3 regions of the Serratia sp. CoH_122_TC_1 genome follow, and region 3 is predicted to be linked to each of the others. Evidence: riboswitches for the same ligand, from Rfam matches in the RefSeq annotation. Region 3 holds a riboswitch; each other region holds the start of a gene.
The links. A riboswitch is a leader RNA that binds a small molecule or an ion and turns the genes downstream of it on or off. The one in region 3 is predicted to bind thiamine pyrophosphate.
Positions count from the first base shown of each region.

Region 1: another riboswitch for thiamine pyrophosphate. It lies ahead of tenA (thiaminase II); the one in region 3 lies ahead of thiM (hydroxyethylthiazole kinase).
Region 2: another riboswitch for thiamine pyrophosphate. It lies ahead of thiC (phosphomethylpyrimidine synthase ThiC); the one in region 3 lies ahead of thiM (hydroxyethylthiazole kinase).

Region 1 is NZ_JBXWLA010000014.1:4,808-15,120, forward strand. Features, by position in the region: gene AC2FC2_RS17765 (ABC transporter permease) at 1-2,164, shown strand, start outside; gene AC2FC2_RS17770 (ABC transporter ATP-binding protein) at 2,161-3,222, shown strand; gene AC2FC2_RS17775 (inositol monophosphatase family protein) at 3,247-4,035, shown strand; gene gap (type I glyceraldehyde-3-phosphate dehydrogenase) at 4,150-5,160, opposite strand; gene AC2FC2_RS17785 (GlxA family transcriptional regulator) at 5,239-6,213, opposite strand; gene AC2FC2_RS17790 (LLM class flavin-dependent oxidoreductase) at 6,281-7,303, opposite strand; TPP riboswitch at 7,484-7,586, shown strand; gene tenA (thiaminase II) at 7,649-8,329, shown strand; gene AC2FC2_RS17800 (ABC transporter ATP-binding protein) at 8,326-9,081, shown strand; gene AC2FC2_RS17805 (ABC transporter permease) at 9,078-9,845, shown strand; gene AC2FC2_RS17810 (ABC transporter substrate-binding protein) at 9,862-10,313, shown strand, end outside.
Region 2 is NZ_JBXWLA010000031.1:1,966-12,278, forward strand. Features, by position in the region: gene purH (bifunctional phosphoribosylaminoimidazolecarboxamide formyltransferase/IMP cyclohydrolase) at 1-62, shown strand, start outside; gene purD (phosphoribosylamine--glycine ligase) at 111-1,394, shown strand; gene AC2FC2_RS25775 (DUF1481 domain-containing protein) at 1,440-2,078, opposite strand; gene hupA (nucleoid-associated protein HU-alpha) at 2,148-2,420, opposite strand; gene AC2FC2_RS25785 (YjaG family protein) at 2,609-3,199, opposite strand; gene nfi (deoxyribonuclease V) at 3,248-3,934, opposite strand; gene hemE (uroporphyrinogen decarboxylase) at 3,944-5,008, opposite strand; gene nudC (NAD(+) diphosphatase) at 5,048-5,815, opposite strand; gene rsd (sigma D regulator) at 5,915-6,418, shown strand; TPP riboswitch at 6,458-6,582, shown strand; gene thiC (phosphomethylpyrimidine synthase ThiC) at 6,697-8,640, shown strand; gene thiE (thiamine phosphate synthase) at 8,633-9,271, shown strand; gene AC2FC2_RS25820 (HesA/MoeB/ThiF family protein) at 9,276-10,025, shown strand; gene thiS (sulfur carrier protein ThiS) at 10,022-10,222, shown strand; gene AC2FC2_RS25830 (thiazole synthase) at 10,224-10,313, shown strand, end outside.
Region 3 is NZ_JBXWLA010000017.1:94,921-105,233, forward strand. Features, by position in the region: gene AC2FC2_RS20535 (inhibitor of vertebrate lysozyme family protein) at 129-587, opposite strand; gene thiD (bifunctional hydroxymethylpyrimidine kinase/phosphomethylpyrimidine kinase) at 674-1,474, opposite strand; gene thiM (hydroxyethylthiazole kinase) at 1,471-2,265, opposite strand; TPP riboswitch at 2,302-2,393, opposite strand; gene AC2FC2_RS20550 (GNAT family N-acetyltransferase) at 2,463-2,888, shown strand; gene AC2FC2_RS20555 (glycoside hydrolase family 68 protein) at 2,967-4,217, opposite strand; gene AC2FC2_RS20560 (MFS transporter) at 4,474-5,715, opposite strand; gene AC2FC2_RS20565 (winged helix-turn-helix transcriptional regulator) at 5,811-6,263, shown strand; gene rluF (23S rRNA pseudouridine(2604) synthase RluF) at 6,315-7,115, shown strand; gene AC2FC2_RS20575 (autotransporter outer membrane beta-barrel domain-containing protein) at 7,139-10,162, opposite strand.

The sequences.
Region 1 (10,313 bases), on a different contig from region 3:
GCCTTGGTACAGCCTGGAAGCCGGGTTCTTCGACTTTGGCTGGCTAAGTACGCTGTGGCAGGATCAGGCAAGCGCACCGGCACTGTGGCAAATTATGGTATTTCAGCGCCCCTGGCTGACCATTGCCTTGCTGATGTTACTGATTTGCGCACTGGCGCGTGTGCTGCCAGTGAGCCGCTTGCGCTCACAATTACTGCTGTGTGCCAGTGCTGTCGGCGTCGTTTTTCTGCTGTTTGAAGGCCATGCCATCGGCTACAGCGGCTGGAATTGGCAATGGAGCGAACATCTGTTTGGGGCGCTCAGCGACGGCCAACCTGCGTTTGGCGCAGGTGCTATTTTGCTCATCACCGCCTTTCTGCTGCTGTTCTCTTTTGCGCTTGCCGAACGCGGCGTCCTGAAAGGCGATGCTTTTGTGGTCGCGGCCATTGTGCTGCTGGTCGCACTGGTAACCACCTTTGTACTTTACCCGGTGCTGAGCATGTTTGTCGCTTCCGTGCAGGACGTGGACGGTTCCTTTAAACCCGATGGCCTGATCGCCAATATGCAAGACCCCGCGATTTGGAGCCTCAGTTGCCTGAAAGGCGGCAGCTGCGGAACCGCCTGGCGTACCCTGACGTTAGCGCTCATGACGGCCAGCGGTTCCACACTGCTCGGTCTGGCTTTTGCGCTGGCGGCTACGCGCACGCCGTTGCCATTCAAGAAAGGACTGCGCTTACTCACCGTCCTGCCAATCATTACGCCCCCCTTTGTGATTGGCCTGGCGCTGATGCTGCTGTTTGGCCGCGCTGGCGTCGTCACCGAACTGCTCGCCAGCCTGTTTGGCATTGAGCCCGGCCGTTGGTTGTACGGGCTGACCGGTATCTGGATTGCCCAGGTACTGTCCTTCACCCCTATAGCCTTTCTGGTGCTGATTGGCGTGGTGGAAGGGGTCAGCCCCTCGCTGGAAGAGGCTTCGCAAACGCTACGTGCGAACCGCTGGCGCACCTTCCGCTATGTTTCACTGCCGCTGATGGCACCCGGTCTGGCCAATGCTTTTCTCATTAGCTTTATCGAAAGCATGGCGGATTTTGGTAATCCGATGGTGCTTGGCGGCAGCCACGGTGTGCTGTCGACCGAGATCTTCTTCTCGGTGGTGGGTGCACAGAACGATCCGAGCCGTGCCGCGGTGCTGGCCATCATCCTACTGTGCTTCACCCTTAGCGCCTTTATTCTGCAACGCCTGTGGTTAACGGGGAAAAACTTCGCGACCGTGACCGGTAAAGGGGATTCCGGGATGCATTGCGGGCTGCCGCGTGGATTGCGTTACGGCGTATACGCGCTGGTGATCCCTTGGGGCCTGTTCACGCTGGTCATCTACGGCATGATCCTGATCGGCGGTTTCGTCCAGTCATGGGGGCTCGACAGCAGCCTGACGCTGGGCCACTACGCGCGCGCCTTTGGCTTCCAGTGGAACAATGGCCAGATAGTCTGGACCGGTGTCGCCTGGAACTCATTCTGGACGACGCTGGAAATCGCGCTGATCGCCGCGCCGCTCACCGCCATCGTTGGCCTGCTCACTGCGTGGCTGATCGTGCGCCAGAAATTTGCCGGTCGCCAAACCTTTGAGTTTTTATTGATGCTCAGCTTTGCCATTCCCGGCACGGTCATCGGCGTCAGTTACATTATGGCTTACAACCTGCCCCCCCTGGAGATCACCGGCACCGCCCTGATTCTGGTCGCCTGTTTTGTGTTCCGCAACATGCCGGTGGGTGTGCGCGGTGGCATTGCCGCCATGAGCCAGCTGGATCGTAGCCTGGATGAAGCCTCACTGACGCTGCGCGCCAGCAGTTTCCGCACCCTGCGCAAAGTGATTTTGCCGCTGTTGAAACCGGCGATCAGCGCGGCTCTGGTCTATGCCTTCGTGCGTGCCATTACCTCCATCAGCGCGGTGATCTTCCTGGTTAGCGCCCAGTACAACATGGCCACGTCCTACATCGTTGGGTTGGTCGAAAATGGGGAATACGGCGTGGCTATCGCCTACTCCTCGGTGCTTATCGTTGTGATGCTGGCGGTGATCCTCACCTTCCAGTTACTGGTCGGCGAACGCCGCCTGCGTCGCGCAATCCGTATTACCACACCGCCGGTGACGCCTCCACCGGCTCTACATCAGGAGAATGCCGTATGACTGCCATTCGTTCCGGCTCGGTGGTGTTTGAAAACGTCACCAAACAATTTGCCGATTTCACCGCCGTACCCGGCCTGTCACTCACCGTCGAACCTGGCACGCTGGTCACACTGCTCGGTCCGTCTGGCTGTGGCAAAACCACTACCCTGCGCCTGTTGGCAGGCCTGGAGCATCCAACCTCTGGCCGTATTCTGATCGGCGGCAAGGACGTCACGCACCTGCCCGCCAACGAACGCGACGTCGCAATGGTGTTCCAATCCTATGCGTTGTTCCCACATATGAACGCGTTGGACAACGTGATGTATGGCCTGCTTGCCAGCGGTCTGCCGCGTAAAGAAGCGCAGGACCGGGCACGCGAAGGGCTCACACTGGTCGGTCTGGAAAAGATGGGCCAACGTCTCCCCGCCGAACTCTCTGGCGGACAGCAGCAGCGTATTGCCGTAGCGCGTGCGCTGGTATTGGAACCGCAGGTGTTGCTGCTCGACGAGCCATTATCCAACCTTGACGAACGTTTGCGCCGCCGTGTCCGCACTGAAATTCGTGATTTGCAGCAGCGCCTTGGTTTCACTGCGGTGTACGTCACCCACGATCAAGAAGAGGCATTAGCGGTCTCCGATAAGATTATCGTCATGAAAGAAGGGCATATTGCCCAACAGGGCGCACCTCAGGAGCTTTATCATTCACCAGCTTCCGTGTTTATCGCCGACTTTATGGGCGAGGCCAATATCCTGCCCTGTGACATTGAGCGCGTCGAAGATGGTCAGGCGCTGATCACCCTCGGCAGTCGCCAGTATCGGGTACCGGGTGCCAAAGCACGTCCCGGCACCGCGCAACTGTCGGTGCGCCCGCAGTTTATTACCCTGCAGCCGGAGCAAGATGGCGCATTGAACGGGGAGATAACCCACAGTACCTGGCTTGGGGACCATATTGAATATGAAGTGAAGACCGATCTCGGTGCGCTATTTATTGTCGACGTTCAGATGGAACGCCAGTTGGCACCCGCCACACGCGTGGCCATTGATTTCAAATCTCAGGGGCTGGCACTGATTGCCCAGTGAGCCTCACAACGTTAAGGATCAAACATGAATGAGCCCATTTCCCAGCGCCTGTTGTTGGCCGAACAGGCGGCACGCGCCGCAGGCAGCAAAGCGCTGGACTATTTTAACCGCCGCGAGAGCCTGGTGATTGAAACCAAACGCGATGCGCAGGACGTGGTTTCCATTGCTGACCGCGAAGTTGAACTGTTGATCCGCGAACAGATCGCCAGCCAGTTTCCGCAGGACGGTTTTTTGGGGGAGGAGTTTGGCCTGCAGCCCGGTGAGTCGGGTTACACCTGGGTGGTGGATCCCATCGATGGCACCAGCCCTTTTGTTAACGGTATGCCAAACTGGTGTGTGTCTATTGCCGTGATTCACCACGGCGAACCGGTGATCGGCGTGATCGTCGCACCCTGCCAGCAAGAATGTTTTATCGCGGCGCGCGGCGCGGGGGCCACTCTCAATGGCAAACCGCTGCGCGTAGACCCAAAACGCACGATGCAAAACCACGTCACCGGTTTTGGTGCCAACAGCTATGTGACGCCTGAACGCGTCGGTGAGATCGCCGCCGGGATCACCGCGGCCGGTGGCAATTTCTTCCGCAATGGTTCGGGTGCCATGATGCTGGCTTGGGTTGCAGCAGGGCGTCTGGTGGGTTACTACGAACCTTATATGCATGCCTGGGATTGTCTGGCGGGATATTGCCTGGTCAACGAAGCCGGCGGCTGGACGCATCCATTTAACACCGAAGGGGAACATTTTCTCCGGGGTGGCCCGGTGCTGGCGGTGGCTCCAGGGGCCAAACAAGATTTAATGCAGATCGCGCAGCTGTAGTTGATACTGCTAACAAATATGTTTAAGGGTTAAATCGGGTCGAACATGTTCGACCCGATTTAACCCGTTGAGTATGCTCAAGGGCGCAGCATGCAGCGCCCTTACTTTTAGAGCCTACAAGCCGCGTTTTTCCATCAACACCGCCAGATCAACCAAACGGTTGGAGAAGCCCCATTCATTGTCGTACCAAGCCAAAACCTTGACCAGATTGCCACCGATAACCAACGTTGACAGCCCATCGATAATGGATGAGCGCGGGTCGCCTTTATAATCGCTCGATACCAAAGGCTCATCGCTGTAGCCCAAAATATCTTTGAGAGGGCCCGACTGCGCAGCCTGACGGAACGCGGCGTTGATCTCTTCAGCCGTCACGTCGCGTTTCAACGTCACCGTTAAGTCAACGATAGACACCACCGGCACCGGCACCCGCAGCGAATAACCGGTCAGACGGCCATCGAGTTCAGGGATCACCTTGCCGAGCGCTTTGGCCGCCCCGCTGGAGTAAGGCACAATCGACTCTGCTGCGGCGCGAGCGCCACGCAAGTCTTTTTCCGGTTGGTCATGCAATGCCTGGCTATTGGTATAAGCATGCGTGGTATTCATCAGGCCGTATTCAATCCCGAAGGCCTGATGCAGCACCTGCGCCGCGGGCGCCAAACCGTTGGTGGTGCAACTGCCGTTGCTGACCACGCGGTGCTTGGCCGGATCGTACAGGTCCTGATTAACGCCCATCACTATGGTTATATCGTCGTCCTTGCCTGGCGCCGAGATAATCACTCGCTTGGCCCCACCCTTCGTGATGTGCACTTCGGCCTTGGCTTTGTCCGTAAAGAACCCCGTCGCTTCGATGACGACATCAACGCCCACGCTTTTCCATGGGATTGCGCCCGGATCTCTTTCGGAGAAAACATGAATTGGCCGACCATCGAGCAGCAGTTGGTTTTCACCGGCTTCGACACTGGCTGCCAAGGTACCCGACAGCGAGTCGTATTTCAGCAAATGCGCCAAGGTTTTGCTGTCGGTCAAATCGTTGATCGCCACAACCTCAAAGTCACTGCGACCTAACGCAGCACGCAAAACATTCCTGCCGATTCTGCCGAATCCATTAATGCCTACTTTGACCATGTTCTACTCCTTCGTTATTGGCTTTGCTGTAAATTTAAGCCGGAGAGACATTGTCGTAAATGACGTTTATAGATCAATTTACGCCAAAATGCGTGAATGAAAACGTTCGCGGTACTCGGTCGGTGTGAGGTGCAAATGCCGTTCAAAAACGCGCCGCAGATTGAGGCCATTGCCAAACCCACAGTTCATGGCGATTTGCTCAATACCTTCAGCACTCTGCTCCAACCGTTGTCGAGCCAGATACAGACGCCCTTCTTCAACAAATTTAGCGGGTGAAATGCCGGTTTCACGCGTGAACACGCGGGTAAAGTTTCGCGGACTCATGGCGACCCGTTCTGCCAGTTTTTCGACACCAAGATCGCTGGACAGGTTTTCCAGGATCCAGGACTGGAGATCACGAATCGGGCCGGGCGTTTTGGCCTGATTCAAGGGATAACGGCTGAACTGTGCCTGCCCCCCGGGCCGGCGCAGGAACATCACCAGATCTTGCGCCACTTCACGGGCCTGCACGAATCCGTAATCATCCTCCACCAATGCCAGGGTGAGATCGAACCCGGAACTGACCCCGCCGGAGGTCCAGACAGCGCCATCTTGCACGTAGATCGGCCCATTTTCGACTTTCACTTTGGGGAAACGAGCCTGCAACGTTTCCAGCAGTCGCCAATGCGTGGTTGCCCGGCGCCCATCCAGCAAGCCGGCCTCGGCCAGCAGCATGGCCCCGCCGCAAACTGACGCCACACGTCGCGCTTTAGGGGCTGCACGACGCAGCCAATCGACCACATAGGCACTTTCTTCCGCTGTCGCCCCTTTGCCGGTCACGATGATGGTATCGCGTTCCTCCTCAGGTTCGAGATCGGCCAGGCGGTGATCGGCCAACAGATTCAAGCCGGAGGAACCATGCACCACCCGGTGAGACTGGGTGGTGACTATCGCCATCTGGTAGAGCGGCGCGTCATCAGGCCTCAAGCGGTTGGCTTGCATCAAAATATCGGCGATGCCCGCCGACTCAAACAACATGCCCCCTTCAGGGACGATGATCAGGAATGTATGCATGTCCTTAAAATACAAATAAGACAAAATAAGTCAACAACGCTTCTCTCGCTGAGAAGCGTTCTGGCGTTTAGCGCCACCCTAACGCCGGGGCGACATGGGTCAAGATGGATTCAATCACATGGGCGTTATAATCGACGCCCAACTGGTTCGGCACGGTCAACAGCAAGGTGTCCGCTTCGGCTATCGCTTCGTCCTGCGCCAATTGTTTGATCAACAACTCCGGCTCGGCGGCATAACTGCGGCCGAATACGGCCCGCGTCTGCTGATCGATATACCCCACCTGATCGCTATCCTGGCCGCTGTTGCCGAAGTAGCTGCGATCCTGCTGGTTCATCAGCGCAAAAATACTGCGGCTGACCGACACGCGCGGCTCACGCTGGTGCCCTGCTGCCTTCCAGGCCGCACGGTACTCACGGATCTGCTTGGCCTGCTGCACGTGGAACGGCTCGCCGGTCTCATCATTTTTTAACGTTGAGCTTTGCAGGTTCATCCCCAGTTTCGCCGCCCAGACTGCCGTGGCGTTCGAGCTGGCCCCCCACCAGATCCGATCCCGCAAACCCGCGGAGAAAGGCTCAACACGCAGCAGACCGGGCGGGTTGGGGAACATCGGCTGCGGATTCGGTTCGGCAAAGCCTTCACCACGCAGCGCATCGAGGAACACGTCGGTATGGCGACGCGCCATGTCGGCTTCAGTCTCGCCTTCTGCAGGCGTGTAGCCAAAGTAACGCCAGCCTTCAATGACCTGCTCAGGTGAGCCGCGGCTGATCCCAAGTTGCAACCGTCCACCGGAGATCAAATCAGCAGCACCCGCGTCTTCGACCATATAAAGCGGGTTTTCATAGCGCATGTCGATCACGCCGGTGCCGATCTCAATACGCTGCGTTTTTGCCCCAATGGCAGCCAGCAGCGGGAACGGCGAAGCGAGCTGGCGGGCAAAGTGATGCACACGGAAGTAAGCCCCGTCCGCCCCCAGCTCTTCTGCCGCGACGGCCAGATCGATGGATTGCAATAACGCATCCGCAGCAGACCGGGTACCCGACTGTGACGACGGCGTCCAGTGACCAAACGAGAGAAATCCAATTTTCTTCATAGGAGTAGCCCTTAGATTCAATTATGACCGAGTTACAGTGACAAAAATGCCCCTCCTCAGGCCAGAAAAATTGTGTGCGACCGCACTAAACGAACCGTTTTTGGCTGCCGAAAAATGCCCTCATCGTTGCCCAACGCAACCGCCCGCCCGTTGTAATCAAAAAGTAAATATCGTATAACAAGCTCCTCCGAGGGGTGTCCTGTTACGGGCTGAGATGGCGCAAGCCGAACCCTTTGAACCTGATCTGGGTCATGCCAGCGAAGGGACGGGTCGGCAATAACACCATCAGTCATTGCCTGTTCATACCTCAGCGCGCCCGGATCTCCACACACTTTTGGAGGTCCCATGTTTACCCCTCAATTTGAAAATGGTCTTTACGGACGGCTGCGCCAGCAGGCTGGTCGCCACTGGCAGGACTACGTCGAACACCCTTTTATTCAGCAACTGGCCGCAGGCACCCTACCTGACCCGGCATTCCGTCGCTATTTGACACAGGATTACCTGTTCCTGATTCACTTTGCCCGCGCCTATGCGCTGCTGGTCAGCAAACTGCGTACTCTGCCGGAGATGCGTGCAGCCACCGCCTCACTCAATGCCATTGTCGCCGAACTGCCTTTGCATCTGGCCTATTGCGCAGACTGGGGGCTGAGCGAACCCGACATTGCCGCCGAACCAGAGGCCGCGGAAACCCTTAACTACACCCGCTATGTGCTCGATATCGGCCACGCCGGTGATGCACTCGATCTGCTGGCCGCTCTGATGCCCTGCGTCGCCGGCTATGCCGAAATAGGCCTGCGGCTGCTTAACGATCCCGCCACCGTGATGGAAGGCAACCCTTATGCCTCATGGATCCGTAACTATGGTGACCCCGCCTATTTATCTGGGGTGCAGGCCGCACTCGACCTGCTGGAAAACGTGGGCCACCAACGTGGGGCTGAAAGCCGCCTGGCCGAACTGTCGACCATTTTCACCACCGCCACCCGGCTGGAATCTGCCTTCTGGCAAATGGGGTTGAATGCCCAATGAGCATCGGCAAGGCCCCGAATGAGGGGACCAGACCAGGAATTCAGGTCCGGGATTTGACCCTGCGTTTTGGTCAGCAGGTGATTTTCGACCGGCTAAATTTCGATATTGCAGGCGGCAATGTTGTGGCGTTGCTCGGCGCCAGCGGTGCGGGTAAAACCAGCTTGCTGAAGATCATTGCCGGGTTGGCGAAACCCACGTCCGGTACGGTCACCGGCAGCGATGGCTTACCGATCGTAGGACGCATCGCCTACATGGGGCAAAAGGATCTGCTCTATCCATGGCTGACCATTGATCAGAACATTAGCCTCGGTGCACGGCTGCGGGGTGAAAAAGTCGACCGCGCCTGGGCAGAACATTTACTGGAACGCGTGGGCCTGAGCGGCTATGGCAGCGCCTTGCCTGCGGCACTGTCCGGTGGCATGCGCCAACGTGCAGCCATCGCCCGCACGCTGTATGAACGTCAACCGATCGTCTTGATGGATGAACCTTTCTCGGCGCTGGACACCATTACCCGCGCCAAAATCCAGCAGCTTGCCGCCGATCTGCTTGCGCAGCATACCGTGTTACTGATCACCCACGATCCGATGGAAGCCTGCCGCCTTAGTCACCGCTTGCTGGTCCTGTCACGCTATCCCGCCGGCATTGACGACAGCCATGTCATTGAAGGCTTGCCGCCACGGGCACCGGACGACCCTCAACTGCTGAAAAGCCAAAGCGAGCTACTGCTACAACTGGTGAGGGCCGCCGAATGAAGCCGCCGAGTGAAAGCCGCCTGTCGCGGATGCGCCGCAGCCTGACGGTATTTGCCGGCCTGTTACTGCTGTGGGGAGGGATAACGTTGGGTGATATTCCCGCCTTTTTGTTGCCCTCACCTTCTGCGGTCGCGCAGGCACTTTGGAATGACCGGGCTTATCTCGCTTATCACACGTTGATTACGGCGTCAGAAATCGCCTGCGGCCTGCTGGCAGGGGTATTGCTGGGGGCCGTGTTAGCACTGTGCATGATTTTTTCCCCCCGCCTGCAACGCTGGTTGATGCCCTTGGTGCTGACCAGCCAGGCGATCCCGGTGTTTGCGTTGGCCCCGTTGTTGGTGCTGTGGTTTGGTTTTGGCATGAGCGCCAAAGTGGTGATGGCGGTACTGGTGATTTTCTTCCCTGTAACCTCCGCCTTCTTTGATGGACTGCGGCGGGTCAATAACGACTATCTCGATCTGGCACGTACCCTGCGCGCCTCACCCTGGGCCCAACTGCGGCACGTTCGGCTGATGGCGGCGCTGCCGGCCTTCGGTTCCGGGCTGCGCATGGCCGCCGCCGTCGCCCCGATAGGGGCCATCATCGGCGAATGGGTCGGCTCGGCGGAAGGTTTGGGGTACGTAATGCTTAACGCTAATGCGCGCATGCAGACTGACGTCTGTTTTGCCGCGCTGTTTATTCTGGTGCTGATGACCGTCTTGCTCTGGGTGACCGTGGACGCGCTGCTGCTGCGCCTGATCGATTGGGCACCGGAAAATAACTGATAATAAGGAACCAACCATGATTAAAAAGACCCTCTGCGGGCTGCTGCTCAGCGCTACGCTGGCCGGGCAAGCAACCGCCGCTGAAAAACTGACGCTGGTGCTCGATTGGTATATCAACCCCGATCACGCGCCGATAATGGTGGCCGATCAGATCGGTGCCTTCAAGGCCGAGGGCCTCGACGTCAAGATAGTGCCACCTTCCGACCCGGCGCTACCGCCACGTCTGGTGGCGGCAAAACAGGCCGATCTTGCCATCACCTATCAACCGCAGTTGCACTTCTTCGCTGACCAGGGCTTGCCGCTGGTGCGCATAGGAACCCTGATTAATTCGCCACTCAATACCGTTATTACGCTGGATAAGCGCATCACCACCCCGGCAGGGCTTAAGGGCAAAAAAATCGGTTATTCGGTCAGCGGCATTGAACAGGCCACGCTGGCAACCATGCTCGAACATGAGCATCTCAACCC
Region 2 (10,313 bases), on a different contig from region 3:
CCGCTGCCAACGAGCACGGTATCGCGATGATCTTTACCGACATGCGCCACTTCCGCCATTAATCCCTTTTGCCGCGTGCGCGACGGCGCACGCTTAGCGTGGAGCACCTGATGAATATTTTGATTATCGGCAACGGTGGGCGTGAACACGCACTTGCCTGGAAAGCCGCTCAGTCACCCTTAGCAGATAAAGTCTATGTTGCACCGGGTAACGCCGGTACCGCTCTGGAAAGCAATTTGGAGAACGTCGCGATCTCCGCTACCGATATCCCGGCCCTGCTTGCCTTTGCCCAGAGCCACGATATCGGTCTCACCATTGTCGGGCCGGAAGCACCGCTGGTGATTGGCGTGGTTGATGCTTTCCAAGCCGCCGGTCTGAAAATCTTTGGACCGTCCCAAGCTGCAGCACAATTAGAAGGCTCCAAAGCCTTCACCAAAGATTTTCTGGCCCGCCATAATATCCCAAGCGCCGAGTACCAGAACTTTACCGAGGTTGAGCCAGCGCTAGCCTACATACGCAGCAAAGGTGCCCCTATCGTCATCAAGGCCGATGGCCTGGCTGCTGGCAAAGGCGTGATCGTTGCCATGACGCTGCAGGAAGCAGAGGACGCGGTACAGGACATGCTCGCCGGGAACGCATTTGGCGATGCGGGCCACCGCATCGTGGTCGAAGAGTTCCTCGACGGTGAAGAGGCCAGCTTTATCGTGATGGTCGACGGTGAGAACGTGGTGCCTATGGCTACCAGCCAGGATCATAAGCGCGTCGGCGACGGCGATACTGGCCCCAATACCGGTGGTATGGGGGCCTACTCCCCGGCACCTGTCGTCACTGATGAGATCCACCAGCGCGCCATGGACCAGGTTATTTGGCCAACCGTACGCGGCATGGCAGCGGAAGGCAATACCTACGTTGGCTTCCTGTATGCGGGTCTGATGATCTCTGCCGACGGTCAGCCTAAGGTAATTGAATTCAACTGCCGCTTTGGCGATCCAGAAACCCAACCGATTATGTTGCGTCTGCGTTCCGATCTGGTTGAGCTGTGTCTGGCCGGTGCGGAAGGCAAGCTGGATGAGAAAACGTCTGAATGGGACGAACGCCCTGCGCTAGGCGTAGTGCTGGCCGCCGGTGGTTACCCAGGTGATTACAACAATGGTGATGTTATTCAAGGTCTGCCGCAACAGGAAAGCGCCGACGGTAAGGTGTTCCATGCAGGTACTCGCATGCAGGACAATGACGTGGTGACCAGTGGTGGGCGTGTACTGTGCGTAACCGCACTCGGTGAAACGGTAGCGCAAGCACAACAACGTGCTTATCAGCTGGCGGAGGGTATTCAGTGGCCGGGCAGTTTCTGCCGTAAAGACATTGGCTATCGCGCGATTGCACGCGGCAAATGATCTGAACGCTGAAAATCTCTTGGGCTCCGCAATGCGGGGCCTTTTTTATAGCTGGTCTTCTTTCGGTTCCCAACGACAAAAATCATCGTTTGCCACCAGCAACAACTCACTCCCTTCCGGCGCTTCCAACCAAGCTATATTCACCGGCTGACTGCTGTTGCTGGCACGTCGCGCAATCCATGCTTCGGCACTGCCATCGAGCCCCGGTTTTAGCGTTTGTCCATCGCACGTTTGTACTACGCCCTGCTGCCAATGCCCCTGCAGCAGTTTCACCTTACCGGCGCGCAGCGCATTGCTGACTTCAAGCACTCGTCGCGCCTGATACTGATACAACGCGATTTCGTCTGTGGTCAGTGGTTCACGCCGCGTGGCCAGTTGGCGCTGCATAAAGCTCACGCTACCGTCATCGGCAAAGCGCAATTGGATAGAGTCGCGATCGCCATCAGCGTCGGTACGCTTAATCTGGCGCAGCGTGCCATTTTGATATTCGTAAAGCGTGGTGACTGTACCCGGGCCACGATAAGGGCTATAGACGCTCATCAACACCACTGGGCGATGCTGATCGTCGTCTTTACGCCACAGCCGGACAACACCCTGATCGGCAACATAACCGCTGGCACTAAAGGCAGGAAGATCGGAATGACTGCTGCAGGCGCTCAGGCCACCGGCAATGCCAATGACCATAAGCGCCTGTCGGATAAACAAAAGGGGCGCGATTGCCCCCCTGTTTAATCTTTTCACGAACACGCAGTATTACTTAACTGCGTCTTTCAGTGCTTTACCAGAAACGAACGCAGGCACGTTAGCAGCTGCGATTTTGATTTCTTTACCAGTCTGCGGGTTACGACCAGTGCGCTCGTTGCGGTGGTTTACCTTGAAAGTACCGAAACCAACCAATTGTACTGCATCACCTTCTTTCAGAGACTCAGTAATAGCAGCCAGGGTAGATTCCAGAGCCAGCTTAGCTTGTGCTTTGGAAAGGTCAGCCTTGTCCGCGATTACATCAATCAGTTGAGTCTTGTTCATAAGTTATCCTTACAGTGTGTTTATCGTTTGCAAAGCATCGAGTGCGACGGATATGCCGATGGACAGCACTCCCTGCATACACGCACCGATAGCCACTTTTTTTACGCCCCCCAAATGTAGACCAGACAGGGTGCGGATGTGAAGCCTTAAGGCATGACAAATCAGGCGTTAAATCACGTTTTCTTGCCTTATTGCGTTAAATTTATCCCGATATTACTTACCGCCGCCTCTCGCAGGTCAGAACGCAACCCTTTGATCAGCTCTATATCACGCTCTTCACAGTCAGCCAACAGGCGGAAAATTTCCCATTGGATGTCCCATTCTTCCTCTACCGCAGGCAAAACCTTGAGCTCATCGTCGGTCATTTCTTTACCGGCTTGAGTCATTTCCAGCATCGCCACAGTGCGAATTGACGTTTCACTGATGGCGATGGCGTGCTCTAGCGTCTCCCCGCTGAGTCGCGAATGGATCAGTTCCCCTAATGCAATACAGGCGTCAATCGCCGGGTAAACACCGTAAAGATCGTAATCTTCTGCCGAAGGGATCGCCTCTTCCAACTTCTCCAGTTGGTTGTCAAAGTTGACCTTGGCGTCCTTGACCACCAGCGTTTCCCACACCAAATCCAGAATGCGACGGTAAATCGCCGGATCGCCGAACTCGGTTTGCAGGCAGAACATCTGGTAATTCGGGTACATACGCTCGCACAAACTGGCCATAAAGGTCAAATGTTGCCAGCTTTCAAGTTTTTCCAGACGTAAATGAATCGGGTTACGTAGCATTATTCACTCTCTTACGCGTTATCTGCGCCGCAGTGTAACCGAAATCGGTCATTGCGGCATCTCTGGATGCTGCTGCAACCAGCGCTGGAAGGCCGGTCGGCGCGAGGCGATGGCATCGGCCCAGCGAGTGGGTTCCGGCAAACGGTAACCGGCCATACAACGTTGAACCCAGTCTAGTGCAGTGTCGGCCCCAACGCGGTGGCCAGTGGAAATAAACAGCGGGTTACAGCGTGCTTTACTACGCCACACCCAACCAAGCTGCTCACCGTTGTCCTCCAGCGGTGCCAACGCTCCGGCTGCGGCATCCAAGGGAGCAAATTTACCGCACAGGCGCTTTTTAGCGACACCGATGGTTGGCACGTTGACCAACAGGCCAAAATGGCTGGCAACACCCAAACGGCGCGGGTGCGAGATCCCATGGCCGTCGACAAAAACCAGGTCTGGCTTCTGATGCAATTGCTCCCAGGCGGCAAGCAACGCGGGATATTCACGGAACGATAAAAAACCGGGGATATAAGGCATGGTGGTAGCCACACGGGCCACTTGGTATTCAACCAGCTCCAGTGACGGATAGCGCAGGATGGCGATAGCTGCACGAGTCACCGCCCCCTCCTGCTCAAAGCCCACGTCGGCCCCGGCGACAAAGGCCGGAGGGTCGACCAAAAAATCATCCTGGCGAATGACTTCGGAGGCGCGCAGCAGTTGCTCTGCACGCAGGGTTTGAGTATCAATCACGTCAGTTCCTTAACGATGGTATTTCCCTGATTGCGCGTGGACTGCTTCAATGAACGCACCGGCGTTTTCCGGTGGCACGTCCAAGTGAATACCGTGGCCTAAATTGAACACATGTCCTTCACCCTGGCCAAAGCCCGCCAAAATAGTTTCCACTTCCTGACCGATACGCTCAGGCGACGCATACAGCATGGAAGGATCCATATTGCCCTGCAGTGCTACTTTATCCCCTACGCGGCGGCGTGCATCAGCGATGTCTGTCGTCCAGTCAAGGCCCAAGGCATCACAACCCGTGGCCGCCATGGCTTCCAACCACTGACCACCGCCTTTGGTGAACAACGTGACAGGTACGCGCCGGCCGTCATTTTCACGCAGCAAGCCGTCGACAATTTTATGCATGTAGTGCAGCGAGAACTCACGGTAATCACGCCCCGTCAGCACCCCGCCCCAGGTATCGAATACCATCACAGACTGTGCACCGGCTTTAATTTGGGCATTGAGATACAAAATGACACTGTCCGCCAGCTTATCCAGCAGCAAATGTAACGTGGCTGGCTCGGCGTACATCATCTTTTTCAGTTTGGTAAAGGCCTTACTGCTACCGCCTTCCACCATATACGTTGCCAGCGTCCACGGGCTGCCAGAGAAGCCAATCAGCGGTACTTCACCTTTCAACTCACGACGGATAGTGCGCACTGCGTTCATGACATAACCCAACTCCACTTCCGGATCGAACGCAGGCAGTTTATCCACATCAGCACGGCAGGTAATCGGCGAGGAAAAACGTGGGCCTTCGCCGGTTTCAAAATACAAACCGAGCCCCATAGCGTCGGGAATGGTGAGGATGTCGGAGAACAGAATGGCAGCATCCAGTGGAAAACGGCGCAGTGGCTGCAGCGTAACCTCACAGGCCAGTTCCGCATTCTTGCACAGCGACATGAAATCACCGGCCTGAGCACGGGTGGCCTTGTACTCCGGCAAATAACGACCGGCCTGACGCATCATCCATACAGGGGTCACATCCACCGGCTGACGTAGCAGTGCGCGCAGGTAACGATCGTTCTTCAACTCATTCATTATGGGGCTCCCTTATTCATCTGCCGGTATTGTAGCGATTTATTGCTCACGGCATAAGGCTACGGTGTCCTCTATCAGACGGCGCGCCACGGTACCGGGCGGTGGCAACAGTGGCAACTGATCGTAGCGGTACCAGCCGGCATTCAACAGTTCTTTGGGGTCGTGACGGAGCTCACCCCGGTGGTAATCGGCCATAAAGGCCATCATCAGCGAATGCGGGAACGGCCAGGGTTGCGAAGTGACATAACGCAGGTTTTTGATTTCAATATTACTTTCCTCCATGACCTCACGGGCTGCCGCCTGCTCGAGCGTTTCGCCAACCTCAACAAAGCCCGCCAGTACGGTATGAATACCACCGCGATGCCGCACGTGTTGTGCCAACAAGATCTCATCATCGCGCCGAATGGCAACAATCACGCAAGGGGCTATCTGCGGGTAGTAACGCTCCCGGCAATGGTTGCACAGGCAGGCGCTTTCGGTACGGCTGAGGTGCATCTCATGGCCGCAGTAACCGCAGTAACGATGAGAACGGTAAAAATCGGCCAGTTGCACGCCGCGCCCTGCGAGTTGAAACAACCCGCGATCGAGTTCAAGCAGTTGGCGTACCGAGCCCATTTCCTGCGGCATTGCATGCCGTACCAACCAGACCGGCAGCCCTTCCCATTCGCCAATAGCGCGTGCCATTCGCCCTTGCAGGGAGAATGATGCCGCAGAACCGCACGGCAGTTCACCGTTCGGTAACCAAAGTTTGCTTTCATGGCTGACGATCCACCAGCCATTTTCATTACCTGTTAATGCAAGTTCCATATCGTTGTTGCACAACCTCAGCTTCACTGGCACTCTACAAATCGGCCTTGTTACATTTTAATAACTTACTGTTACGTTTTATTACTTACGGAGTCAAACATGCTCAACCGTTTGGAAAGCCTGACTCAGCGCGTTGGTGGTAGTAATGAATTAGTTGATCAATGGCTTCAGGCTCGCAAGCAATTGCTGGTCGCCTATTGCACCCTCGTGGGCATCAAACCGAATAAAGAAAAGCATACGCCGCTGAATGAAAAAGCGCTGGAGAACTTTTGCCATAATCTGGTGGATTATCTCTCTGCCGGTCATTTCCATATCTATGACAGAATTATCAAACAAGTGGAAGGCGCATCCAGTCCCAAAATGTCTCTGGCAGTTAACATCTACCCCAAGCTCTGGGCCAATACAGAGCAGATCATGGCCTTCCACGATCGCTATACCGAAGTAGATATTGATCAGGATGTGTGTCTGGAATTCCATCAGGCGTTGTCAAATATCGGTGAAACGCTGGCAGCACGTTTTACCCTGGAAGATAAGTTGATCCAATTGGCAGCTGAAGCCTGGCAACAAGCCCTGACGGACGCCCCCTTGGATCAGACCCGTTAAAATTTTGTAGTGTTTTTTATTATCCCTCCTATACTGGGGGGCATCTTGTCGGAGTGCCTAGCGCCTGATTTGTTCATCAAATTGGCCAGGCTGAGACCGTTAATTCGGGATCCGCGGAACCTGATCGGGTTAATACCCGCGAAGGGAACAAGAGTAATCTATCGCCATAGGCAGGTGCCCCAATTTGGGACAATCCCGTCCTGCTGGCCAGCATCATTACTCCCTCCGAGCTCCAGACAAGCAACTTTCCCAACCCAACACACTGGTAGGAACTTGCTATGTCTAACGTTAAGAAACCTCGTGCCCGTAAAGAGCAACGCGAAGAAGCCCAGCAGTTTATTGAGACTCTTCAGGGCGTTTCATTTCCCAACTCACGCCGTATTTATTTGCAGGGCTCACGTAGCGACCTGCAGGTACCGATGCGTGAAATTCAACTTAGCCCGACGCTGATTGGTGGCGACAAAGATAACCCACAGTACGAACAGAACGAGGCTATTCCGGTGTATGACACCGCCGGCCCTTACGGCGATCCGCTGTCAGAACTCAACGTGCATAGCGGCCTGACAAAGCTACGCGCGGAATGGATCGCCGAACGTGGCGATACCGAAACCCTCAACAACGTGAGTTCAGGGTTTACCCAGCAGCGTTTGGCGGATGAGGGTCTGGATCACCTGCGTTTTGAACATCTCCCGCAGCCACGCAAGGCGCAACCCGGCAAATGCGTCACCCAGTTGCACTACGCACGTGCCGGTACTGTCACACCAGAAATGGAATTTATCGCCATCCGCGAAAATATGGGCCGTGAACGTATCCGCGGCGAAGTATTACGCCACCAGCACCCGGGGCAAAGCTGGGGCGCCAACCTGCCGGAAAACATCACACCGGAATTTGTCCGGCAAGAGGTCGCTGCAGGTCGCGCCATCATCCCTGCCAATATTAACCACCCTGAATCCGAACCGATGATCATCGGCCGCAACTTCCTGGTGAAGGTCAACGCCAATATCGGGAATTCAGCCGTAACTTCTTCGATCGAGGAAGAAGTCGAGAAACTGGTGTGGTCCACCCGCTGGGGTGCGGACACCGTGATGGATTTATCCACCGGTCGATATATCCACGAAACGCGCGAATGGATCTTACGTAATAGTCCGGTACCGATCGGCACAGTGCCTATTTACCAGGCTTTGGAGAAGGTCAACGGGGTCGCGGAAAACCTGACCTGGGAAATGTTCCGCGATACGCTGCTGGAACAAGCGGAACAAGGCGTCGACTACTTCACCATCCATGCGGGTGTACTGCTGCGCTACGTCCCCATGACCGCGAAACGCCTGACCGGTATTGTCTCCCGTGGTGGTTCGATCATGGCCAAGTGGTGCCTGTCCCATCATCAGGAAAACTTCCTGTATCAGCACTTCCGCGAAATCTGTGAAATCTGCGCCGCCTATGACGTCTCACTGTCACTCGGTGACGGGCTACGCCCAGGCTCAATTCAGGATGCCAACGACGAGGCTCAGTTCGCCGAACTGCACACCTTGGGTGAACTGACCAAAATTGCCTGGGAATATGACGTGCAGGTAATGATCGAAGGCCCAGGCCACGTGCCGATGCAGATGATCCGCCGCAACATGACCGAAGAGTTGGAGCACTGCCACGAAGCGCCGTTCTACACCCTCGGTCCGCTGACCACCGACATCGCACCAGGTTATGACCATTTCACCTCCGGTATCGGGGCCGCCATGATTGGCTGGTTCGGCTGCGCCATGCTCTGCTATGTCACGCCGAAGGAACACCTCGGCCTGCCGAACAAAGAAGACGTCAAACAGGGCCTGATCACCTATAAGATTGCTGCCCACGCGGCGGATCTGGCCAAAGGCCACCCCGGCGCACAGATCCGCGATAACGCCATGTCAAAAGCACGCTTCGAATTCCGCTGGGAAGATCAATTCAATCTCGCACTCGATCCGGCCACCGCACGTGCTTATCACGATGAAACGCTGCCGCAGGAATCCGGCAAAATTGCCCATTTCTGTTCCATGTGCGGGCCGAAATTCTGCTCGATGAAAATCTCGCAGGAAGTTCGCGACTATGCCGCAGCCCAGGAAGCCGCCAAACCGGTAGAGGTGCAGGTAATCGGGATGGAAAAAATGTCAGCCGAGTTCCGATCACGCGGCAGCGAGCTCTACCACAGCGCCGGTAACCTGCAGGAGGAACTGAGCAATGACTGATATCAACACACCTTTCCCCGCTACACCGCACAAGTTGGGGCTATACCCGGTTGTCGACAGCGTTGAATGGATTGCCCGCCTATTAGAAGCAGGCGTCACCACGATTCAACTGCGCATTAAGGATCTGCCGGAAGAGCAAGTCGAAGAGGATATTGCCGCAGCCATTGCCCTCGGTAAAAGGTATAACGCCCGGCTGTTCATCAATGACTACTGGCAGTTGGCGATTAAACACGGTGCCTATGGCGTACATCTCGGTCAGGAAGACCTGGATACCACCGATCTGGCGGCTATTCACCGTGCCGGATTGCGTTTGGGCGTTTCCACCCACGACGATGCCGAGCTGGCCCGCGCCATTGCGGTAAAGCCGTCTTATATTGCGCTGGGGCATATTTTCCCGACGCAAACCAAAGATATGCCTTCCGCCCCCCAGGGGTTAGTCGAACTGAGACGCCATATCTCCGGGTTGAATGATTACCCGACGGTAGCGATCGGCGGGATCAGCATTGATCGCGTAGCCGCCGTACTCGATTGTGGCGTTGGCAGCGTGGCCGTCGTCAGCGCAATTACCCAGGCCGCAGACTGGCGAGCAGCCACCTCAGAATTGCTGCAACTGATCGAAGGCAAGGAGTAATACCATGTTGAACGATCAAGAGTTCCTGCGCTACAGCCGTCAATTGCTGCTGGAGGATATCGGCCCAGAAGGCCAGGAGAAGCTAAAACGTTCGACGGTGCTGATTGTCGGATTAGGAGGCTTAGGCTCCCCCGCCTCACTCTATTTAGCCGCCGCCGGTGTGGGTACCTTGTTGTTAGCAGATGACGATCAGTTGCACATCACCAATCTGCAACGTCAAATTCTGTATCGCAGCACCGATGTTTCAAAAAGCAAAGCCTGCCTGGCGCAACGTCAGCTACAGGCATTAAACCCGATGATAGAAACCCTCGCGATGGAACAGCGTCTGCAGGGCGAAGCATTGAAGCATGCCGTAGAACGCGCTGATTTGATTTTGGATTGCAGCGATAACATGGAAACTCGCCATGCGGTGAATGCCGCCTGCATCAAGGCCGGTAAACCGCTGATCAGCGGGAGTGCCGTGGGGTTCAGCGGCCAGTTGTTGGTTATTGAGCCGCCCTATGCCCACGGCTGCTACGCCTGCTTGTATCCGGAACACACCGAACCCCAGCGCAACTGCCGCACCGCGGGTGTACTCGGTCCGGTGGTCGGCGTCATGGGTACGCTGCAAGCCCTGGAAGCGATAAAAATGTTGGCGGGAATGCCTTCCGCCATCAGCGGCAAACTGCGGCTCTTCGACGGAAAACAACAAAGCTGGAGCACACTGCAACTCAGCCAGGCCAGCACCTGTGCGGCATGCGGAGGGGCAGCATGAAGATCCGGCTTAATGACCAGCCGTTAGAATTAGCGCAGCCACTGAGCGTCGACGCACTGCTCAAGCAGTTGGAACGCCACCAGCCGGGCACCGCGCTGGCTATCAACCAAACCATCATCCCGCGTGCCGACTGGGTCAACCACCTGGTGCAGGACGGTGATGACATCTTGCTGTTTCAAGCTATCGCGGGAGGCTGACATGTTGAAAATCGCCGATACCACTTTTACTTCACGCCTGTTTACCGGCACCGGAAAGTTCGCCACCCCTGCGCTGATGTTGGACGCCTTA
Region 3 (10,313 bases):
CAAATAATAAAATCATTATGAAATAACATTTATCCTATTTTGACATTGTTTTATATGGGTTTAATTTTAATGTTCTATATTCATCGCAAAAAAACGGCCAAATGCGTCAGCATTCAGCCGAATACTGATTATTTCCAGTCTGGATTATTCTCGAACTGTTGTTTCAACAGCGCCTTCATGTCCTCGTCCGGCTTGCCCAACCATTGGTATTTAGCGTATTTCTTCGGATGATCAACCGCTTCCGGTTTGTTCGCCACTTCGACGCGCACCGCCCATGCCTGTGACTTGTCTTCTTTAAACGCCACCATCATAAAATTGTTGGCACAGTCGTGGGGTTTGCACAGATTGCCCACCAAATAATTTTGGCCCTTCCAACTCAGGCTTTGCGCCGGGGTTGATGTCCCCATTCCCTTACGCGCCCACCCCGGTAAACGGGCCTGGCCTTTCACCATGTTCTGCCAACTTGTCTGGTAGCCCGGCAGCTGGATCACATCGGAGGTAGTGACAATTTGTTGGGCAACGCTGCCCACGCTGAAGCTGAGTAACACGCCGAAGATGGCACCGCGAAGTGCGTTTTGTCCTGTCATGGCCTTCTCCTTTAATAAAATTCGTCTGCACCCGGCCAAAACCGGGCCTGAATCTAGTCAGACCACAGTGACGGCAAAAAGTTGACTCACCACCAGGCGTGAAAATGATGCACCGGTCCGATACCCTGCCCCACTTCCAGGGTGTCGGCTTGCTGCAACGCTTTTTGTAGATAATCTTTGGCCGACGCCACCGTGCTGGCCCAATCATCATGGCGCGGGCGCAATGCGGCTAACGCGGCGGAAAGTGTACAACCGGTACCGTGCGTATGACGGGTCGCCACACGTGGCGCAGTGAAACGCAGTTCCTGCCCATCACTAAACAACCAGTCCGGGCTCTCACTTTCACTCAGATGACCGCCCTTCATCAGCACCGCCCGACAGCCCATTGCCAGCAGCGCCTGGCCTTGCTCACGCATTTGCCGTTCATTCTCCGCCGGCGCACATTCCAGCAAAGCCGCAGCTTCCGGCAGGTTCGGCGTAATAATCGACACCAACGGCAACAGTTCGCGACGAATAGAGTCCACGGCCTCTGGCGCCAACAGGGGATCACCACTTTTCGCCAACATCACGGTATCCAGCACCACAAATGCCGGTTGGTAATGACGCAAACGCTCCGCCACCGCCTGCACAATGTCAGTGTTAGCCAGCATACCGATTTTGGTGCTGTCGATACGCACATCGCTGAACACGGAATCAAGCTGAGCGGCGACAAAAGCAGGGTCAATATTGTAAACCGACTGCACCCCGCGGGTATTTTGCGCCACCAGTGCGGTAATAACGGAGGCCCCGTAGGCACCCAGCGCAGAGAAGGCTTTCAGGTCAGCCTGGATACCTGCACCGCCGCTCGGATCGGTACCCGCGATAGTCAATGCGTTAATTCGTTTCATTGCAGATCCTCCGGACGCAGTTGATACAACGCGTCGAGGAACGCAGGGGTGAAACTGCCCGGCCCTGCGGCATCGCGCGTGGCACGTTCACCACACAGCGACATCACCCGGCAGGCAGTCGCGACGTTGTCCAGCCGATCGCCCGGCAGGCTGCAAAATGCCGCCACTACGGCCGATAAGGCACAGCCGGTTCCCACGACCCGCGTCATCAGTGCGTCCCCCCCTGCGACGGCCCACTCACGCTGGCCGTCGGTGACATAATCCACGACCCCGGTTACCGCCACGACAGCGCCACTGCTCCGTGCCAGCTCACGCGCGGCGGGTAAAGCCGCCAGCGAATCGTCCGTGCTGTCTACGCCGCGCCCACTTGTCTGCAGACCGCTCAGCGCCATGATTTCGGAAGCATTACCGCGGATCGCCGCCGGTTTTTTACCTAACAGGCAATGGGCAAAGGCAGTACGGTACACCAACCCACCAACCGCCACCGGATCCAGCGTCCATGGCGTTCCCGCCGTATTGGCGGCCTCCACCGCCGCCAGCATGGATTCGGCACGTGAGGCATTGAGAGTACCGATGTTAATCAGCAAAGCATTCGCCAGCAGGCTGAACTGCGCTGCCTCTGTCGGTTCCACCACCATCGCAGGGGAAGCGCCGAGCGCCAGCAACACGTTAGCCGTCAGCTCCTGCACCACTTCGTTGGTCAGGCAGTGAATCAATGGGGGTTGGTGCTTAAATTGGGTCAAACAGGCCGCGGCACGGGCGCCGGGTAAAGCATCAGGTCGAGCGAACATATTCCTCCCAACCGGCGTTCAAGAAGGCGGGTACCGGTTGGGGCACCGAGACTTCCCTACGCTGGCATAATCCAGATCAGGTAATACGGGTAAAATCTCAGCCCCTAGAGGCACCCCGAGTCAAGACAGCCATTATTGGGGTTGCTGACGGTGAGGTCAATTGCGCTATAGTGTCAAAAAAATAAAAAGGAGATGCCATGCAGATCAGACCCTACCAAGAAGCCGACCGCCCCTTCCTGCGCACGCTGTATTTGGCATCACGCAAAGCGGCGTTTCCGTGGCGCGATACCGACGATTACCGACTAGAGGATTTCGATCGTTCGACGTTGGGTGAGGATATCTGGGTAGCGGAGGATCAGGGGACGCTACTGGGATTTGTATCGATTTATCGCCAAGATAATTTTATCCATAATCTGTATGTTGATCCTCACCTGCCGCCCCTTGGCGTAGGCAGTGCCTTACTGCAGGCGGCAGAACAGACATTTACTGCCACCGGTTCATTGAAATGTCTGGTGAAGAACGAAAAGGCGTTGGCGTTTTATCATAAACACGGCTGGCAAAAGATAACCACCGGCAACGACGGCGCGGAAGACTACTACCTGCTGCACTCGCCTAAAAAATAGCGTCATCCGCTGTGCGCCAAACCTGAAAAGGCCTGACATCGTCAGGCCTCTAAAACGGCTCAGGCTACAAACCGCCGATTACCCTTGCAAAACGATATCCTGCATCGCCGGGATATAACCGTAATCGTACACCTCGCGCACAAAGGAACGGTCGCCTTCCAGCACAATCCGCACCGTTGGCGCTTCCGTCCCGCCGATACGGTAATCCTGGCCGCTGGTTGGCACGCTGTCGATGAACGACGTCACCAAACCATTTGGCATCACGCAATGCGAATACGTCTGGAAAGGCTGTTCCGGCGGGTTACCCAGCACCAGGCCTGAGGCGTTCATCGGCGTGTAAGGCCCGGTCAGACTATCGCTGACGAAACCGTACACCCCATCCGGCCCGGTCAACCCTTCGGCATAGGTGAATTTATGGCTGATGGTGAACAGGTAATATTTGCCGTCCTGGAACACATAGTGCGGGCGTTCGGTCTGATCGTTGACGCCCACAGCCGTAACCAGCGGCGGCAAAATCTCCCACTCTTCACCGCGATTATCCTTCGCCACCGCCAGGCCGATACAGCCCACCTGGAAACGTGCGCCGCCTACCTCTTCATGGCCCGGCGGCACCAGCCCCAGCTCTTGCGGGCCAACCACATGCGAACCGCGATCGCCGGCTACGTTACCCTCGAACACCATATACAGTTTGCCGTCCTGCGGATCGATAAACGGGCTGGGGTCGCGGAAGTTCCAGTAGGGATTCTGCGCTTCGGTCTGGTAATACACCCCGTCGGCCTCGAACAGCGATTTCACCTCGTTGAAATCCTGCAGTTGCACGCCGTCATCCGACGTCACAATGCGGCCGCGCACTTTGGCAATGGTGGCACCCGGCGTCACGCAGGTGTAATACAGATCGATATCGCCTTCGTTATTCAACAGGATAGGAGTACCCGCCCATTCACGCGTCGTCGGTGAAACCCCTTCCGCCATCACCCGGCCGCCGAAGATCCAGTCTTTACCCGTACGAGAATACCAGTAGCACATGCGCGCACGGCCGTGGCGATCTTCCCAGTCGCGCTTGATGTCGTAATTGCCGTTGCCATCAATATACTGCGGGTCATAAGGATGGCGATCGGCGGTCAGCGTCAAAATTACTGACCAGCCGTTGACGGAAACCACGGTGCCCTCCAGGGTGCGCAGCGGCATGGTGTCCCAGATGAACACGCTGTCACTCATGACCGGAAAATCGGCGCTCACCAAGGGTTGCGTGGTGGTCGGATCGTTTTCGTTGACTTTCAGCGCCTCTGCGCGGGTCCAAATGGTCGGTTTGTAATTTAGGTTTGTCATAATGATTTCCTCTTAGCAAGTAAGCTCCCCCATGCCGGGAACGACGGCGGCAGGAGCGATGGGCGCGGTAAAATGTGACCGCTGCGGCTGATGAGTGGCCGTGCCGCTATATTGCTAAATCGGTTTTGCTAATGCATGCGGTTGGGTTTGTGTGGTGCACCAGACAAAATCTAAGGAGAAAGAGGGGGAAATGAGTGGGATAACCATCGGCGCGCCGCAATTGCAATTACTGTGCGACGCACTGATTTCCCAACTGTTATTGCTCTACCACCGCGCCTGAGGCCGGCATGCCGCGTAATGTCAGCCACCAGAACAGCAAGGCGACCAGGCTAACGCCCGCACCGAGCCAACACACACCACTCCACCCCGCCCAAGCGTAAGCATGCGTGCTGGCGAAGGCCCCCAGCCCACTCCCCACGGCGTAGAACAGCATGTAGCAACCGACCAATCGGCTGTGGGCCTGCGGATGTGCATTGAAAATCAGGCTCTGATTCAGTACGTGAATGGCTTGACCCGCCAGATCGAGCAACACAATACCCATAATCAGCCAGCCCAAACCGTAACTCAACATGCTCAGGGGAACCCAAGCCGCCACCAACAGTAACAGGCAGACACCGCTCGCCACCTGCCCCAAACCGCGATCGGCCAGATGCCCGGCACGCACCGCCGCCAACGCACCCACCGCCCCCACCAGACCAAAGGCTCCGATCGCCGAATGCGAAAAGTTAAACGGGGCCTGACTGAGTGGCAGTACCAGCGCACTCCAGAAAATACTGAATGCCGCAAACATCAGCAGCGCCAGCATACCCCGGATCTGCAACGTGCGATCACCCCATAACAACGTCAGCATTGAACGCAACAACGCCGGATAACTGAGCGTCGACGGCGGTGTGCGTGGCGCAGGTAACAAACGCGCCAGCACCGGCAGCAGAACCAAGGTTACCGCAGCGGAGAAGAAATAGACGGCTCGCCAGCCCCCCATATCCGCCAGTGCGCCAGAAAGCGTTCGCGCCAGCAACAAGCCCAATACCACCCCTCCCTGTGCAGCCCCCACCACCCGCCCTCGCTCATGCGGCGCTGCCAATGTCGCGGCAAAAGCGATAAGCCCCTGCGTCATCGCGGTGCCAAACAGCCCCACCAGCAACATGCCACTCAGCAGTAACAGGCTGTTGTCCGCCCAGCCGACCACGCACAGGGCAGCAATCAACAGCAGTTGTTGAACCGCCAACAGCCGGTGGCGATTAATCCGATCCCCCAATGGCACCACCAGCAATAATGCCAGCGCACACCCCAACTGGGTTGCGGTGATCACCATGCCAACCGAGGCCAAGCTGATAGTAAAATCGTGGGCAATGGCGTCCAGCAAAGGCTGAGCGTAATACACGTTTGCCACGCTGAAGGCACTGGCTCCCGCCAGCAACAACACCAACGACGCAGGAAGCCGGCCCAGCACTTCCCCCTGTGACGTACAGACCGGATCCAGTGCTTTATCACTCATCCTTCACCCCAAAGTGGTTTCATTATTAAACCCAATGAACTTTACGCACAGAGGTTTTATAATGCAACCAGATCTTGCTGCAGGAGTTGAACGCTGTGAAACGTAAAAGTATGGAAGATGCGCAGTGCCCGGTCGCGCGCACGCTGGATGTGATTGGCGATTGGTGGTCGCTGCTGATCGTGCGCGACGCCTTCGACGGCGTGCGTCGCTTCAGTGAGTTTCAGAAGGGATTGGGGATGGCGAAGAATATTCTCTCCACCCGTCTACGCACGCTGGTGGCGCACGGCATTCTGGAAATTGCGCCTGCTTCGGATGGCAGCGCCTATCAGGAATATCTCCTCACAGATAAGGGACAAGCTCTGTTCCCGGTGATCGTCGGATTGCGCCAGTGGGGTGAGGATTATCTGTTTAAAGAGGGAGAAGCAAGGTCAACGCTGGTAGAAAACGACAGTGGGTTAACGATACCGCGCATGACGCCGACGGGCAGTGACGGGCAAACGCTGACGCCGCTGAATACGCGTGTGGTGAAGGTTGATGAACTGGCGTAGCCTTCGCAATACACCCCGGGTAAGGTATAGTCCGCGTTTTACGGGGTAACTATGCTGACTCACTCATCCATTCGCCTTAACAAGTACATTAGCGACAGCGGCATCTGTTCCCGTCGCCAAGCCGATCGTCATATCAAACAGGGCAATGTCTTCATCAACGACAAACGGGCTGACGTAGGTGCGCAGGTGTTTCTCGGGGATAGCGTGAAGGTGAACGGGCAGCAGATAGAACCTCGTGATGCTGATGATTTGGTGCTGATCGCACTGAATAAACCTGTTGGTATCCTCACCAGCATGGGAAAGCATGAGCGAGATAACATCGGCGATTTTGTTAACCACCGTCAACGTACCTTTCCTGTCGGCCGCCTGGACAAGGCTTCTCAGGGGCTAATTTTCCTGACCAATAACGGTGAGCTGGTCAATAAAATCCTCCGTGCCGGCAACAATCACGAAAAAGAGTATCTGGTTACCGTCGACAAACCGCTGACCGACGCATTTATTCAAGGCATGAGCGCAGGTGTGCCCGTACTGGGCAAAGTGACAAAAGAATGCCGGGTGGAGAAAGAGACCGAACAGGTATTCCGCATCACATTGGTACAAGGGCTTAACCGCCAGATCCGCCGCATGTGCAAATATTTTGGTTATGAGGTCACTAAACTTGAGCGCGTGCGCATCATGAATATTGATCTGACAGGACTGCCGCTGGGCGCGTGGCGGGATTTAACCCATGATGAGCGAACCACCTTATTCAAATTGCTAGAGCACTCCACGTCCGAAGACCACGGCCAGCCCCAGAACGCCGAGATATCGCCAGGCAACGAGGGTCTGTTGCCCAACGATATTCCGCTTTAACCAATACCTCACTTTTCAGAAAATCAGAATGACCATCTGATATTGGCATTGACCGCATTCACCTGGGTATCAGCGCCGTATTGCCCCTGATAACCGAGATCCAAGGTGGTGGAACGCGTCAGTTTCACACTCACCCCGACGTCCGCCACCATCAGGTTGTCATCAACCGCAGTGCCTTGGGTGATAAATGCGTCGCTGCCGGCAAAGGCCATACGTGAAGACGTGGATTTATCACCGTAGGCATGCTGCCAGCCTAATGAACCGTATAAGCTGACGTTCTTCGGCAGCTCGGTGAAGCCGCGCACACCCAACGTTGAGTAGAAGGTATTCATCGTGTCATTACGTACACTAAGTGCTGCAGCCCCGCCCTTTTCCTGGAAATTATCGGTATGCAGGCGGATATAGCTCAGATTGACGAAGGGCTCAATATTCGCATCCGATTGTCCAAAACGGTAACCCGCTTCGGTAAACGCCAGCAGTGAGTCTGCATCATAGTCAGCCTTGAGCCGATCCGAGTAATTGCCAAAGTTAACGTTGCGTTCATTTTCCAGACGGTGCCAGGTGTAGCCCAGAGCACCACGTAGCGAGAAGGCATCCTGCTGCCCTGCGGCGTAAAGGCCGAGGTGGTAATTATCGCTGTCAGACTTGGAACGACGGCTGTCAATCTTGTAATCACCGCGGCTATAACCAAAATATCCCCCAACGCGAACGCTGTGATCGGCTAATTTATGATCCGCGCCCAGCAGGAAACCACTGGTGTTGCCATCGAGTTTTCCGACGTTCTCATTTCCGCTGTTTCTTGCCCATGAGCCAAACGTCTGCCCCCATACACCATTATTTTCAGCTTGAGCCGGCCGAACCAGCGTCATCGCCAGCGACGGCACAGGCAACGGATCATTATCAAACACGCGTAGCATGCGTTGATTCAGCACATTGAACAGCATGGTGCTGCCTGCGATCAAATTGGACTGCATGGATGGATACACTTCGCCAGACAACTGATTGAACGCCTCGCGCGCTTCCGGTGCACTCAATAACAACACGGAATTATACAGCGCCAGTGAAGGGCCACTTTGTGTCAATGACGAAAGTGCACCCGCGGTATTCCACTGATTATGGGTTTGCGCGACCGTCTGGAAAATACCTGGTTCGCTCGGGTTTTCACCCCCCGGATTTTCGCCACCTGGATTCTCACCGCCTGGATTCTCACCGCCCGGATTTTCACCGCCAGGGTTCTCGCCCCCCGGATTCTCACCGCCTGGGTTTTCACCGCCCGGGTTCTCGCCGCCGCCCTTTTGCGCGATGGTCAGATCCACGGCGTTGGCGCTGTGATGAAGCGCAACGTCGAGGAAAGCAGATTTTGAGATAGCTTCAGCAAACTGACCGTCAATTCCGCCTTGCGACGTTAAAATGCGGTAGCTTTGGCCCGTCTGATAGCTGGTTTGTGGATCCAGCGCAGTCACCTGAACTTTGGCTTGATCACTGATGGTGGTCTTCCCGGCGACCACCAATTTGTCACTGCTGCCGTCGCCAGCAATATCGACGTCGTAGAAGGACTCACCGATGAAGTTCAGATAGCGTTGCAGCGTCAAGGTGCCGATGTTGCCGTCACCGGGCGAAATATGGCCGCCAGACAGAATTTCCGTTTGGCCCAGAGTACCGTTGCCTCCCAGCGTACCGCCGGCTTTTATCGAGGCCGCACTGCTGTAACCTTGACCGTTGTTAACATCGGAACCGGCTGTCGCATTGAGGATCAGCGTGCCGCCATTTTCGGCGCTAAGCGTTTGAATATCAAAAATGTTGTCTTCTTTCAGCGTATTGATATCGCTGGCGATGATGATTTTTCCGCCCCGGGCGCCCACATTGGCCTTGAGCCCGGTAAGATCGCCGCTCAACGTCGTTTGCCCGGCAGTATTGATGACCTCGCCTTCGCCAACCATCTTGTTGCGGAAATCGTAGTTGTCGGAGGTATGGTTAAAGTACACATAGCTGCCGAACAGCCCACCCCGCAGGTTGATCGTCGTCTGTGTGTCAACGGTGCCCGCACCACCCGCCGCACCTATCGTGGGATCGGTCAATCCGGTACCGGTATCCATATTGCCGCGGCTGCCGATGATTAACGCGCCACGGTTCGAGCCGGAGCCGGTATCCCCCAGCCGCAACTCGTTAGCGCCAGCGGAAAATACGCCGCCGTCTACCACCGACAGCACAGCGTTGCCATAATCCCCCACGTTGACGCTGCTGCCGCTGGTAAAGCGCGAGCCCTCGCCAGCGATATACAACTCGGCGGTTTTGCGTGAACCTGAAACACCGGCAATCTCTGCGCTGCCAACGTTGACCACTCCACCGTTTAGCACGTCCACATCACCGTTAGCCGTAAGCGTTTGGGTAATGTTCCACTGGGAGTTATTGCCCGTCACCGTGGCTTTAGGGTTCAGTTTGTCAGCTTCGCCGGGTATAAAACCGCTGTCGATCCTGGCTGCAGCGGTTGTTGTTACCACCCCGCCGTCTTCAATCAATAGGGTGGATCGCGCGCCCTGACCAAAACCAATGCCAAGCCTGTCGCTAATGACCCTGGAGCCGGCACCTTTAACATTCAAATGGCTGTCATAACCGCCCGTGGTGCCGACAATAATTTCTTTCGCACTGGCGAGTGCACCATCTTCAACCCGTAATGTCCCCAGACCCAAATTCAGGCTGCCGCGCAAAACGGATTGATCGTTAACGGCGCTCAGTACCGCATCAGGCCCCCTGACCGTTACCACGCTGTCATAAATTTTGCCGTCAGAACGGGTGCCAATATTGATGTTATAGGCGTTGATTTTGCCGTTATCGATCAGCAGGTTCGCACTTTGATTGCGGCCGACGTAAACATTCCCGGTGTAGGCTAAAGATTCTGTCACTTTGGATTCACCATCAAAAACAGCATCGTCGGCACGTGCAATATCAACAGGCCCGATCAATATCAATGGTGCGGAAAAGAGTGCGAGGTAAAGCTTGGAAAGCGGTTTTCTTACCGCTAAAGGGTACGATATTTTATCTTTCATGTATTCTCTCCGGCTCATTACTTTGATGCCATCAACGTTATTATTTATATGAAAAACTCAATGTATTAGAGGAGATATGAAACGCGATACGCGAACACAGATTGATTGGTATCGATGCGCCAGCTTATTGCCCCCCAGCGCTAACACATCG